Regions from separate parts of the Peribacillus sp. YIM B13477 genome, predicted to be linked through region 3. Evidence: riboswitches for the same ligand, from Rfam matches in the RefSeq annotation. Region 3 holds a riboswitch; each other region holds the start of a gene.
The links. A riboswitch is a leader RNA that binds a small molecule or an ion and turns the genes downstream of it on or off. The one in region 3 is predicted to bind cobalamin.
Positions count from the first base shown of each region.

Region 1: it holds a riboswitch for cobalamin, as region 3 does, so the genes downstream of both, ACFX4H_RS16860 ((2Fe-2S) ferredoxin domain-containing protein) here and ACFX4H_RS19710 (ABC transporter substrate-binding protein) in region 3, are expected to answer to the same signal.
Region 2: it holds a riboswitch for cobalamin, as region 3 does, so the genes downstream of both, ACFX4H_RS10120 (ribonucleoside-diphosphate reductase subunit alpha) here and ACFX4H_RS19710 (ABC transporter substrate-binding protein) in region 3, are expected to answer to the same signal.

Region 1 is NZ_JBHZPD010000005.1:200,497-205,370, forward strand. Features, by position in the region: gene ACFX4H_RS16850 (sirohydrochlorin chelatase) at 1-238, opposite strand, end outside; gene cobJ (precorrin-3B C(17)-methyltransferase) at 257-1,894, opposite strand; gene ACFX4H_RS16860 ((2Fe-2S) ferredoxin domain-containing protein) at 1,909-2,277, opposite strand; cobalamin riboswitch at 2,430-2,619, opposite strand; cobalamin riboswitch at 2,821-3,016, shown strand; gene ACFX4H_RS16865 (hypothetical protein) at 3,000-3,128, shown strand; gene ACFX4H_RS16870 (energy-coupling factor ABC transporter permease) at 3,192-3,935, shown strand; gene ACFX4H_RS16875 (energy-coupling factor ABC transporter substrate-binding protein) at 3,937-4,248, shown strand; gene cbiQ (cobalt ECF transporter T component CbiQ) at 4,235-4,874, shown strand, end outside.
Region 2 is NZ_JBHZPD010000002.1:699,930-704,803, reverse strand. Features, by position in the region: gene ACFX4H_RS10125 (ribonucleotide-diphosphate reductase subunit beta) at 1-664, opposite strand, end outside; gene ACFX4H_RS10120 (ribonucleoside-diphosphate reductase subunit alpha) at 710-2,989, opposite strand; cobalamin riboswitch at 3,128-3,308, opposite strand; gene ACFX4H_RS10115 (manganese-dependent inorganic pyrophosphatase) at 3,602-4,531, shown strand; gene ACFX4H_RS10110 (hypothetical protein) at 4,631-4,777, opposite strand; gene ACFX4H_RS10105 (SulP family inorganic anion transporter) at 4,863-4,874, opposite strand, start outside.
Region 3 is NZ_JBHZPD010000007.1:111,299-116,172, forward strand. Features, by position in the region: gene ACFX4H_RS19695 (hypothetical protein) at 1-166, opposite strand, end outside; tRNA gene ACFX4H_RS19700 (tRNA-Arg) at 343-416, opposite strand; gene ACFX4H_RS19705 (polysaccharide deacetylase family protein) at 646-1,494, shown strand; cobalamin riboswitch at 1,581-1,755, shown strand; gene ACFX4H_RS19710 (ABC transporter substrate-binding protein) at 1,934-2,899, shown strand; gene ACFX4H_RS19715 (FecCD family ABC transporter permease) at 2,862-3,917, shown strand; gene ACFX4H_RS19720 (heme ABC transporter ATP-binding protein) at 3,923-4,874, shown strand, end outside.

The sequences.
Region 1 (4,874 bases), on a different contig from region 3:
GTAACTTCGAATGTCCTGCATGCAACAAAATGATCGGTATGACGATAACTTCAGTAGCCCCTCGTTTTACACAATTATCAATTCCTTTGGATATATTCGGTGCCGCAAATTCCAAGAAGCACGTTTCCACTAGGAAACGCCCGTCCATTGCCGGAATCATATTTTCAATAAAATGACGGACTTCTTCATTTCCCGAAGCCAACCGGCTTCCGTGTCCTACGAACAAAACTGCTTTCATTTACTTTCCCCCTCTTGATTAGTCTTCACAAGGCGCAGGCTCTATGTTTATTTTGGGAGCGATGTCCTGATAAGAAAAATTCTGTATCTTTTTCGAACGTTTGAAGTATTTAAAAAGCCGCTCATTTGGATGGGCATTTTGCTTATACTCGCCGACAATGTCCGTGATCAGTTCTACAAGCTGTTCCGGTTCAATGCCTTCCGCTACCGGCTGACCCGGATGGGCTGTTCTTCCAACCGGTTTAGCTCCAAGAAATAAGTCGAACTTCCCTTTTCGGAAGACAATCCCGATATCATCCATCACAGCACTATAACAAGCCATCCCACACCCATTAAAACCGATGTTCAGTTCCTTGGGCATGCTCATTCCGCCAAGCACCCGGTGTATTTCGTCCGCATAAGGAATGGATTCCGCTTTTTCACCATCACAGAAATCACAGGCTTTTAATGTCAGTACATCCCCAATCGGCGACAAAAGAAAGTTAGCTGATTGCAATTTCCCTGTAATGACTTCCGGATCCATTGTCGGGATCTTTAAGACGATTTTATGATTTGGTGTATATTCCATCGTTCCCTTTTCCCCGACAACTTCCGCAAGTGTCATCATTTGTTTGGGAGTGAATTGTTTATTCGCCACACCTGGACTAACGGCAAGTTCAAATACCGACTCCATTTTTTGCTGAACAATCGTCTGAATGGATTGCTTAACGGCTTGACCCTTGACTCTTGACAGAGCCTCCATTGCCATTTCAAAGGAAGCTGGCTTCTTTTCTGGTGCTTTTGTAAGTAATCCAACTCCTCCAGCGGACTCGGTTAAGGCTTCTTGATCTAATGCCCACGGTTCCGCTTCTTTTTGCAGTCGCTGATGCGGCTTCAATGTTTGCTTTTCCGAATTCAGCGTATATTTTCTCTGATAGCCTCTTGGTGTGATGATTTTGTCATCATATAAAAAGGTGGATGAATTACCGATAATGACGGTTGTCAACATTCCAATATCGTGATTCAACATATCCTGCAAATTGGTTATGACAATATCCTGCCTATCGCGATAAGCACTTTTCACCAACCCGACAGGTGTATCCGGCGAGCGGTAGCGAAGGAGAATCTTCTGTGTTTCAACAATTTGCCGGGTCCGCCTGCCGCTGCGCGGATTATAAAGTGCAATGACAAAGTCTGCCATTGCAGCTGCTTCAACCCTTTTAGCGATCAGTTCCCAAGGAGTTAAATGATCACTGAGGCTGATCGTACACGAATCGTGCATGACGGGCGCCCCAAGTAAAGACGCACATGAGTTGATTGCTGAGATGCCAGGAATGACTTCAATGCCCACTCCAGTTTCTTCTTTCCAGCCTTTTTCAATCAATACTTCATAAACCAACCCTGCCATTCCGTAAACTCCGGCATCCCCACTGGAAATCACCGCCACTTTCTTTCCCAGCTCCGCTTGTTTCACTGCTTCCTGTGCACGTGATACCTCTTCAGTCATCCCCGTACTAATGATCGTTTGATCTGTTAGCAGTCCCTGAATGAGTTCAACATAAGTTTTATAACCAATGATGTAGTCACTTTCTTGAAGGGCTTCGACGGCACGTTTGGTAATGTGTTCAAAATTCCCGGGCCCAAACCCCACGACGAATAATTTACCGTTTGTACTCATTAAGACATCTCCTTTTACGCTTTGTTCTTTGAAATACCCGTATGAGCAGGAAAATCCGGATTAGGGGTCATTTCCCCGTCATTGTACTGATAGATCATCTGTGGAACAAACTCACCCTCATCGATATTACTGACGATCTGCCGACCGAAATCAGGCGTTTCCACTCGATACCAGTTTCCTTGGGGATAGGCAATCACAACGCAGGCATCCTTACATCTTCCGTTACAGCGTGTCCTCGTTGTATGGATTTTCAGATCCAGCCCTTTTGAAGCAATTTCATCGCGAATCGCTTGGGTTACTTCTTCCCCGCCCTTTTTCATGCAGCTGCTCCCATTACAAATCAACAGATGCGTATTTGTACCCGTCAAGTTCCAAGTAGTCATCTTCTTCCTCCTGAGTTCAGGGAAAAGGCAAAATAAAAAACCTTAACATAAGAGTCAAGGTTTTAGAAAAACTATATGAATGAGGAGCCAAAGGCAAGCATGCCAAATCCTCCCAAAATCGTCATAGTCCTTCTACCTTTCCCTCCGAAAAGTATCATGCAATTTTAAAAGCAGGTTTCCTGGCTTACGCTTCATTTTACTTTGTCCCTTCCCGGCATAATGCCAGTGGCTATCGACAATTTCATCAGCGATTACAGTAGCGGGGGCTGCATCGGATTTTCACCGATTTCCCTATTATCCCTTGCTTATTCACACAAGGGCACTTTTAAAATGAAATATTTGGTTTTATTATACATTTCCAACTAACTTAATCTATCATATAACAACTTTGTCAAAATTCAATAGTTTATTCCGACTGTTTAGAAAAGTTTAAACGTGTAAAACCAGTTACAATCCTTTCCTCGCAACAAATTTCGGCCTCCAAAAAAAGATAGTGTAGCTGGAATTATTTCTTTATGGTACACTATACGAGAATTTTCTAAATAATTACATAAGTTTCATGGTGTTGAATTTCTCGGAATTCAGCTTAAAAGGGAAGCCGGTGAAAATCCGGAGCGGTCCCGCCACTGTAAAGGGAAGTTCCATTACGTTAACTTTAATCCACTGTCAAATGAGATGGGAAGGATGTAATGGGATGATGAACCAAAGCCAGGAGACCTGCCATGAAGCGTGAAACTGTTTCAGCCTACGAGGATGGGCGTGCGGATCAGGCAAAATGGCCCATGGTTGGTTCATGCTGCAAAATTCCTGTTCATTACGCACTTCTTTCCTTTGAGAGAAGTGCTTTTTAGTTTGGGCGCCGCTTTTCTTCTCAAGATTGATCAGAACAATTAAAAGTGTTGAAAGGAGAAAGAATGAAAAGAACCAATTGGAAAATTATTTATTTTGTCATTTTACTGCTTTTTGTCCCGAAACGGGCATTGGCCATGCATATCATGGAGGGCTTTTTACCCATAGAATGGGCTATATTCTGGTGGGCCGTGACGCTTCCATTTTTAATCTTGGGTTACCGGTCCATTAGGTCCAAAGTAAGGGAAAACCCAGAAACAAAAATGATACTTGGCCTATCGGGCGCATTTGTATTTATATTATCGGCCCTAAAGATTCCTTCCGTTACGGGAAGTTCTTCGCACCCTACCGGAGTTGGTTTAGGTTCCATACTATTCGGACCGTTGGCCATGAGTGTGGTCGGCTCCATCGTTCTGTTATTTCAAGCTGTTTTACTGGCACACGGAGGATTGACGACATTAGGGGCCAATGCATTCTCCATGGCCGTTTGCGGACCCTTCATTGCTTACTTTGTCTTCAAGGGCGCAACTAAATTGGGATGGTCTTTTTCACTTGCCGTATTCTTGGCAGCTGCTTTTGGGGATTTGGGCACCTATGTGGTAACTTCTGTTCAACTTGCTCTTGCTTTCCCTTCCGAGGTAGGAGGATTCATGGCCTCTTTCAGTAAATTTGCAGGAATTTTTGCCCTGACCCAAATTCCCTTGGCCATCAGTGAGGGGTTATTGACAGTCGTCGTAATGAATTTCTTGAAAAAATACAATCTAGGCGAATTGAAATTGCTACGAGTTTTATCTAAGGAGGCCCGTTAAAATGAAAAAAAGTTTACTGCTGCTTTTCCTGGTTGTCATTCTTGCAACCTTACCGTTAATCACCCAACAAGGAACGGAATTTGGCGGTGCCGACGGCGAAGCTGAGGAAGCCATCACTAAGATCCATCCGGAATACAAGCCATGGTTCAACAGTATTTGGGAGCCGCCAGGTGCAGAAACCGAAAGTTTATTATTTGCGCTTCAAGCTGCAATCGGAGCCGGTTTCATTGGATACTTCATTGGTGTGATGAGACAAAGGAATAAGCAAACCAAACAAGAATTGGCCGAAAAATCGAAGCATGTTACTCATTGATAAATATGCCTATTTCAATGGGCTGAAGGATGTACATCCGTTGGAAAAGATGGTTTTTGCACTCTCTCTTTTGCTGTTTTCGTTAACGGTAAGGGATATGGCCGTTTCGCTCATCACTTTTACGGTGATGAGCGCTTTAATCATTTTCGCGGCAAAAATCCCGCTTTCTTATTATCTTAAATTACTTCTATTACCGGGATTTTTTATACTATCAGGAACCATTACCATCCTTTTTTCTTTCACTAGTAAATTCACTTCGATTTCGAATACATGGTGGTCTTGGAAGATCGGGAATTGGCAAATATTCATCAGCGATGACAGCTTTGGTACGGTGGCAAATTTGATCACTGTCGTATTCTGCAGCATCAGCTGTTTATATTTCCTTACCTTAACTACACCCATTACCGTCATCCTATCCGTGCTGCGAAAACTTAAAGTGCCTTCGTTATTGGTCGATTTAATAGAATTGACCTATCGATTCATCTTTATTTTTTTAGATACGGCTTTGGCCATTCACCAATCACAAGCTTCACGGCTGGGGTATGGTTCGTTTAGGAAAGGCATTCGATCTCTCGGATTACTAATTTCATCATTATTTTTAGGAGTATTGCAGCGCTCTGGACAGT
Region 2 (4,874 bases), on a different contig from region 3:
CCATTTCATCACGATGAATATAGGATATCATCGTAGCTGAACCGGTCATTAAATTTTGGCGTCCTAGATTATAATAAAAGGCGAAAGCCAGATAGAAATAAATCCCTTCAAGGTTCGTTGAATGGATCAGTGCCTCGAATAAATGCTGAGGGCTGGGGTCGTCCACGAACGTTTGATAAGCATCAACGATCGGTTGGTTACGCTTAATCACTTCAGGATGTTCTTTGATGCGGTCGAAAAGCTGTTTTTGCTTGCCTACTGGAATCAAGGAAGCAAGGATATAGGAATAAGACTCATTATGGATCGATTCCTGCTGGGCCATGTTGGCCAGGATAGCTTTTGCCGCCGGATCTTTGATGTACCGAAGGATTTCTACTAAAGTGGGCGTTTGAAGACTGTCCATTCCGGCAATCATCGTAAGGATATCGAGAAAAGCGTCCTGGATATCTTCATCCAATTCGCCCCACTGCTTTTTATCCTGAATCATGTTCACGCTCGAAGGCTTCCAAAAGTTATTGATGAGCTGTGTATAGGTATCATAGAATTTTTCATACTGTATATCGTTCCAAAGGAGGAAGCCTGAAGCTTCTCCTTTGAAAACACCGGTTGCCTTTGTTGGATGCGTCGGTTCGAGCATCCGAATTTTTTTTATATGATTGGTCATTCGGGAAAACTCCTTTAAGAATAGATTACTGGGTCATGATTGACGTTAACTTGAACAGCTTTCGCAGGCATTGTCATATTCGGAAGACGTCGAACGAACATAATACGTTGATTTCAACCCGCTTTCCCATGCCGTTAAATGGATATCCAACAGGACCTTCGCTTTGATTGTATTGTGTACATACAGATTAAAGCTGATTGCTTGGTCAATATGGCGTTGGCGGGCTGCATTTTGCCTGATGCTTTCCAGTTGATCCAAATTGAATCGCGTCTTTTTATAATATTCATACGTATTTGGCGTCAATCCTGGTGCGGTCACCTTGAATTTGAAGTTCTTCTTTTCTTCGTAAAATTCAATTTCATACAAAGGATCGATTCCATCCGTGGAATTACCGATTTTGGCTGTCGATGAATTGGGGGCAATCGCCATTAAATAGCCATTACGGGTTCCGTGCTCCTGCACGTCTGCTTTTAAATCCAGCCATTTTTGATCTGTATAGTCACGCAGTTCGAAATAGTCCCCTGTATGCCAATCAGAACCTTCAAAATATGGGTAAGATCCTTTTTCCTTGGCCAATTCGTTGGATGCCTTGATAGTTAAGTAAGCGATCTTTTCGTATAAAGCATCTGCATAGTGAACAGCCTCATCGGATTCCCAATAAATATTCTGTGTGGCAAGTAAATGATGCCATCCAAACGTTCCTAAACCAATTGCACGGTACCGTTTGTTCGAGATGGATGCTTGTTTGACAGGAAGATTATTCACATCAATGACATTGTCCAGCATACGGATCTGAATGGGAATCAATCTTTCCAGAACGTCGCTGCCCACCGCTCGGGGCAAGTTAATGGATGAAAGGTTGCAGACAACGAAATCCCCGCTTTTACGAACCACAACAACATCTCCATCTTCTGTTTCATATTCATCCGTGATCGTCGAAGGGCTTAGGTTTTGGGCAATCTCCGTGCAAAGGTTAGAACAATAAATCATACCTTTATGTTTATTCGGATTCTTCCGATTCACTTCATCGCGGTAGAACATATACGGTACGCCTTCTTCTAATTGAGAAATCATGATGCTTTTCATGATGTCCATCGCATTGATTTTTTCAAAGCTATAGTTTGGAAGCGTGCCATTTTCTGCGGCCTCGACAGCAAGTGCATAATGATTCCTGAAGCTTCCTTCGCCTTTCTTTTCGTCATAAAGATCTTCAAGTGAAAATCCAAGGGTTTGCTTAACGGTATGCGGATCGAAAAGATACCATTCTTTTCTGTCGCGTACAGCTTCCATGAATAAATCCGGTATGCATACACCTGTAAAAATATCATGTGCTTTTAATCTGTCATCGCCGTTTTGAGTCTTCAAATCGAGGAAGCTCATGATATCTTTATGCCAGGCATCCAAGTAAATCGCGATGGCACCTTTACGTTGACCCAATTGATCGACACTTACAGCTGTCTGGTTGAATAGTCGAATCCAGGGCGTCGTGCCGGAACTGTTTCCAGAGAAACCGCGGATATCGGAACCAAGCGAGCGAACCTTACCGACGTAAAGACCGACACCGCCGCCGAATTTAGATACTTTTGCCGCATCGTAGTTTGATAAGTAGATTCCGTCGATGGAATCTTCAATTGCGTCGATAAAGCAGGAGCTTAACTGTCCATGTGTTTTACCTGCATTGGAGAGTGTAGGAGTCGCAACGGTCATATAAAGGTTGGACATGGCCCAGTATGCTTCTTTTATCAGTTGCAGGCGGTGCTCCGTTTTTTCCATTCGCATGATTTCCATCGCGATGATCATGAAACGTTCTTGCGGCAGTTCGAAGACCTTGTCCTTTTTTGGGCGGGCCAGATAACGGTCATTCAATAAGTAGATGCCTATGTAAGAGAATAATTTATCTTTTTCCGGGTCGATCACCGATCCCAATTCCTCAATTTCCGCTTTTGTATATGAAGATAGCAGTTCTGGTTTATAAATGGGATAACGCTGACCTTCCGATAGCTGGGAGAGTTCTGTGATCAGCTCATAGAATGGACCATAACTCTTGCCTTCATAACCTCGATTGGCTTGTGCATCCCTATACATTGTATTCAACAGTTCTGCTGCAGCAACGAAAGTCCAATCCGGAGCATCGATATCCACGCCTTCAAGAGCGAGCTGAATCAGTTTTTTTGATGCCTGCTCTTCGGTTGAGTCACTTTTGCGATCAAGCCATTTTGTAAAACGCTTTTTGAACTTTTCCATATCGAGACGGCCTTCGAATTCCTTCGATAACATCTCAAGCTGGATGGATTTCGCTTCTGTGTCATTATATGTTTGAGTCATTAATAATCCTCCTTGTTAACTTCCGCTAAAATAAAAAAACCGCCCAAAGAATTGAGCGGATCAAACGATAGAATAAAAGAGGCATGAAAAAATAGCCGTTATACTATCGTTTCATCATCTCAATCCCCGAAGAATAAGAAACGTGAAAAATTCAAGGCAGGTCTCCTGACTCATGATCATCCTACTTTGAGTCCTTCCCGTATAGAGAGCTATACAGTGGTTTTCTCATTTCGTCACATTTACAGTTGCGGGGACAGTTCCGGGTTTACACCGGATTCCCTTTTCAGCCATCACTGGCACCTTGGATTATAAAAATTCTATATATAGTTATTGGAATTGTTTATGTAATCAATATCTAGTATTTCTGCTTATATTATCGTAAGCCATATACGATGATAATTCAACTAATATATTTGAAAAAAACCAACCCTTATCTATTGACAAAGTGATGGAAGAGGGTGGGGGAATGAAAGATTTTATGGGGGAATGGATAAATCAAGCGCTGATTTTACGGGATTTTGTGTTAAAATAAAGTGTCTAGTAAAGGTGGCTCTCCGTTATTGCACTGAGGGGATTCGCGGAAAAAATATTTATGAAAAAGGGGATAAAATCTTGGAAAAAGTATTAGTTTTTGGACATAAAAACCCGGATACAGACACAATCTGTTCAGCAATCGCTTATGCAGATCTTAAAAAACAGCTAGGTATCAACGCTGAACCAGTTCGTCTGGGTGAAGTGAATGGTGAAACTCAATATGCATTGGACCAATTCAAATTCGATGCTCCCCGTCTTGTGGAAAAAGTTGCAGGGGAAGCTGATGGCGTAATCCTGGTCGATCATAACGAACGCCAGCAAAGCGCTGAAGACATTGACCAAGTCCGTGTGTTGGAAGTTATCGACCATCACCGTATCGCTAACTTTGAAACAAGCGATCCATTATATTACCGTGCGGAACCAGTTGGCTGTACGGCAACCATTTTAAATAAAATTTATAAAGAAAACGGAATTGAAGTCCCTAAAGCAATCGCAGGTCTTATGCTGTCTGCCATCATTTCCGATTCTTTATTGTTCAAATCCCCGACTTGCACGGAGCAGGACGTTGCAGCAGCAATGGAACTCGCTGCCATTGCGGGAGTCGACGCAGAAAAATATGGCTTGGAAATGTTAAAAGCAGGAGCTGACTTGAGCGACAAAACGATTGCCCAGCTCATCACTCTCGATGCAAAGGAATTCTCCATGGGAATGGCTAAAGTGGAAATAGCACAGGTCAATGCTGTTGACCCGAACGAAGTCCTTGCTAAGCAAGCTGAATTGGAAGCGGCGATTGAAGCGGTCATCGCAGTGAAGGAATTGGACTTGTTCCTATTCGTCGTAACGGATATCCTGACTAATGATTCCGTTGCCTTGGCCCTTGGTAAAGCGGCATATGCGGTTGAAAAGGCATATGACGTTTCATTAAACAATAACATCGCCGTCTTGGAAGGCGTTGTATCGCGTAAAAAACAAATCGTGCCGGTCTTAACCGACGTATTCAGCAAATAATACAGGAAAAGGGTTGCTCATTAAAAACATGGGCACCCTTTTTCTGTACATTCAAAAAAAGACTCAACCATCCCATTAAGGGTGTTTGAGTCTTTTTTCTTAATTTAAAGATTCCTTTTCTTTTTCATAGGCGATGACAATCAATTCTTTATTGGCTTCCTCGCCAAGTTTGCTTTCAAAGCTTTTCAGTTCATTCAATAAATCCGGTGACAGATTTGCTGCCGTATAATCCTGCTCAGGTGTCATGCTTTTCGCTCCTTTCAAAAGGAAATGATTCATGTTATCTATTTTGTCGGTTTGAAAAGTTTCTATTCAGCAGAATTTTACTTCTTTAAGATATTTT
Region 3 (4,874 bases):
ATTCGCCTAATGTTCGCTGTCGGACACCTTCAGCAACTTTTGCACGTAGAAAAATATCTAAGGCTTCATGCAGTGTGTATTCAATCGTGAAACTTTCCGTAGTCTTACTGGTCAATTTCCGTTCCTTTAACGCTGTTCCACGCTGTTTAATAACGTGTTTTTTCATGAAAAAAAGCACCTCCAAACATAGAAAAATAATAGTGATATGGAATATCACTGTTTCCTACGTACAGAAATGCTTTTATCCTACATGCAATTTCCGGCTTTTACGGTCATACCAACAGAAAAAAACCCTGCTACAACACGGAGAAACCGCATTATAACAGGGCTTATAAACTTTAGCGTCCCAGATAGGAATCGAACCTACGACCTACAGCTTAGGAGGCTGTCGCTCTATCCTGCTGAGCTACTGGGACATATATTAAAGTCGACGACTTATTTATTATATTTCTTATAGGCAAACTTTTCAAGCTAATAGCACATACTTATGAAAAAAAATCCTCATGAATGTTTAGCGTGTCGCTAAGCTTTCGTTTTTCCCCTTTTTTCATTAAATGGAATACTTTATTGTTCACTGGTTTCCTGGTACTATTATACTATAAAAAAATCAGGAGAATGATAGTGAAAAAATATAGAGTTTTAAGGATGGCGGCATTGCTGGGGGTTTTGATTTTACCTGGATGCTCACAAGGGATTTTAGAGGGGATAGCCACAAAGACGGCTGCACCGATTACGGAAGATGACATTGAAGTGGCCGAAGCGGCTGAGAATGGGACCGGGCAGGATTCGGAGGGGCAAATCGATACGGGAGGCTGGATGAAGGCCGAGTCCCCGGTCCAGCTTCCGATATTGATGTATCACAGCATTTCTGAAGGGAATGGCCTTCGGGTTCCAAGGGAGGAATTCCGATCACAGATGGCTTGGCTTCGGGAGAATGGTTACTATACATTATCCCCTGAAGAAGCATTCCTCGTGTTAACCGAGAATCGGATGCCAAGTGAGAAGTGCGTCTGGATTACTTTTGATGATGGCTATACTGATAACTACACGGAGGCCTTCCCGATATTAAAAGAACATGATATGAAAGCAACTGTCTTCATGATCGGGAAGTCCATTGATAAAGGTCATCACCTGACTGAAAATCAAATGTTGGAGATGAGCAGGGATGGGATTTCAATTGAAAGCCATACCATCAGCCATTTGGAGCTGAACCGCATGACCGCAGAGCAGCAAGAAGCCGAAATGGTTCAGTCGAAGGTGCTGTTCGACCATATCCTCGACCAGGACACGACAGTGCTTTCCTATCCGGTTGGCCGGTATAACGAAGAGAGTCTCAGGTTGTCAGAAGAAGCTGGATATAAGATGGCAGTCACTACCGAACCTGGGGGAGCTTCAAGCGACCAAGGGATGCATGCTCTGCATCGAGTTCGGATTTCACCAGGGTTATCGATCAATGGGTTTGCGTCGCTGATTGAAAATGCTTCAAAGCATTGAAGGTGGAAGGGTCATTTCGCACTTGTTCAGAAAAATCATATAATAATCGATTCTTACATGGTGTATAATGAAGGCAGTGAAAATTATATACATATGAACGATTTGGTGTCTTAATGACTTAAAAGGGAAGTTGGTGAAATGCCAACGCGGTCCCGCCACTGTATATGGGAGCTGACGGCTGTGTACCACTGTATGAGATATGGGAAGGTGCCGTTGACGATGACCATGAGCCAGGAGACCTGCCAGAATTCGTACACCTGTAACCTACGCGGATGGGAAGGTGTGTGGCAGACCCTAAGAAAGAGTCCGTATTGATATTGTTGCCATGCAAGCATCTTCCGTTTAACGGGAGATGCTTTTTGTTTTAGGGGTATCTTCCGGTATTGGTTTTCTCTGTTAGGTATGAAGAAATTAAATAAAAAGATTGTGGGGAATGAAAATGAAGAAGATTTTTGGTCTGATATTGTTGATGTTGCTTACTGCAGGCATGATGGTAGGCTGCGGTGGTGCTGCTGATGAAGGAAAAGAAAAGGAGCAAACGAATCATGCTCAACACGAAGCTTTCCCGATTACGATTAAAGATGCAAGCGGGGAAAAAGTTACGATAGAAAAAGAACCGAAGAAAATCGTTTCGTTGATACCAAGCAATACGGAAGTGGTCTTTGCACTTGGTTTGGGTAAAAAGGTCGTTGGTGTTTCCGACAATGATAATTACCCGGAAGAGACGAAAGAAATTGAAAAAGTTGGCGGAATGGAAATGAACACGGAGCTGATTGTCTCCATGAAGCCTGACCTTGTTCTTGCGCATGCATCAAGTGCCCATAATTCAAATGAGGGTTTGCAGCAGCTTAAGGATGCTGGAATAGATGTGCTCGTAGTCAATGATGCACAAAGCTTTGACCAAGTCTATGAATCTATTGATATGATTGGAAAGGCAACGGGAGAACATGATAAGGCAAACGAAATCGTTGCGGATATGAAAACGAAGCTCAAGGATATCCAGGAAAAAGCCAAATCCGTAAAGAAAGAGGATAGGAAGACCGTTTTAGTGGAAGTTTCGCCTTCACCGGAAATATACACACCTGGAAAAAATACGTTCATGAATGAGATGCTTCAGATTATTTCAGCGGATAATGCGGCTGCTGAATTGGACGGTTGGGCAAAAATTGATGAAGAGTCGATGATTGCTGCAAATCCTGATGTCATCATTACAACGTATGGTTATTATACGAAAGATGCAGTAAGTGAAGTGACGGCCCGAAAAGGATGGCAAGACGTAAATGCTGTTAAGAATGGCCAAGTCTTTGATGTCCATTCTGACTTGGTGACCCGTTCCGGTCCACGCTTAATAGAAGGAGTAGAGGAACTTGCCAAAGCAGTCTATCCGAACCAATTTGACAACTAAATGGGCGTTTGCTTATTTGATTGCGTTGTTGATTTTGTTATTCGCAATGACGATAGGCATTTCCTTTGGTTCGGTGCCAGTTCCGATTCCCGTACTTATACAAATAATCGGCAAGGAGATTTTCCACTTGCCGATTTCTGCCGATCCGGATGTGATGCTAACGAATATCGTGATGAACATCCGCTTGCCGCGGGTGCTGCTCGCTGGTTTGGTTGGGGCATCACTTGCGATTGCGGGTGCGGCTTTTCAGGGACTGCTCCGGAACCCGCTCGCTGATCCTTACACATTAGGTATTTCATCAGGAGCATCGGTCGGGGCCGTTTTGACAATATTCTTGAATATATCACTGCCATTCATCGGTTTATATACCCTTCCGGCATTGAGTATCTTATGTTCAGTGCTCACGATGCTCTGCGTACTGACTTTTGCAAAAAAAATGGATCGATCGATGAAAGTGGAAACGATCATTTTAACGGGAATCATTTTCAGCTCGTTTTTAAGTGCCTTCATTTCATTGATGATTGCGCTGACAGGTGATGAATTAAGACAAATCATCGGCTGGCTGATGGGAAGCGTTTCAATGCGCGGCTGGAATTATATCGTAATCATTATGCCGTTTTTTATCATAGGTTCGTTGACCTTGATCATGAATACAAAAGAATTGAATGCGATGACTTTCGGGGAAGACCGGGCAAAACATTTAGGTGTGAATGTCAAGCGGCGGAAAATGTGGATCTTGATAGCCGGTTCGACATTGACAGGGGCAGCCGTTGCCGTTTCAGGGGCGATTGGTTTTGTAGGATTGGTCATTCCTCATTTTGTCCGTAAGATTTGGGGGCCTGACCATAAACATTTGCTTCCGTTGTCATTGTTGATAGGAGGCGGATTCTTGATATTGGCCGATTTTGTAGCACGAACGATCATTGCCCCATCGGAACTGCCGATCGGGGTGATCACCTCACTTATCGGGGCACCTGCATTTGCGCTGATTTTATTAAAGAGACGGAGAGAAGGGTAAAACGGATGCTTGAAGTAAAAGGGTTAACAGGTGGGTATCACAACAAAGCTGTATTGGACTCTGTCTCTTTTGATGTACATAAGGGGGAATTATTCGGGATTCTTGGTCCTAATGGCAGCGGGAAAACGACGCTTTTAAGTATGCTTAGCGGGGTGCTCGATTATAAAGGCGGAAGCGTACGGATAAGCGGCAGGGATTTGAAAGATTATTCGTCAAAACAACTTGCACAGGTCATTGCCGTGCTCCCTCAACATTCCTCATTAGCTTTCTCCTATACAGTAAAAGAGACGGTCTCACTTGGGCGATATGCCCATCAATCAGGTTGGTTCCATAGTTGGTCCGCAGAAGATGAATCGATTGTCCAGCGGGTGATGGAACAAACGGGAGTAGCTGATTTTCAGGATCTTCATTTTGATCGATTATCAGGAGGGGAAAGACAGAGGGTCCTGCTGGCACAGGCCCTTGCCCAAGAGCCGGAAATCCTTTTTTTGGATGAACCTACGAACCATTTGGATCTTTCCTATCAAAAAGATCTTCTTGATCTAATGAGGAAAATGGCAAAAGAGCAGAAGTTGACCGTTATTTCAATTTTTCATGATTTGAATTTGGCTGGATTATATTGTGATCGGCTTATGCTGCTTGAGAAAGGGCAGATTCAGGTTGTTGATGTGCCGAATGAAGTGCTTCAACAGGAGCGGATTCAGGGTGTATATCATACGACGATCGAAAAACATCCACATCCCGCCCTTCCGAAACCGCAAATGTTCATCGTTCCGGAAAAGCATGGCCAGGATACTATCCCGTTGGAAATTGATGATTCTTTTTTGACAGTCGGATTTGAGATGATTCAATTGAAGTCTCCGATCCCGCTTAGAACGATGTCTTCTGGAGTGACCGGTTCGGGGACGGGCTGGCATAAGTATTTTGTGAATAGGCACGTCCATCATGGTTATGATT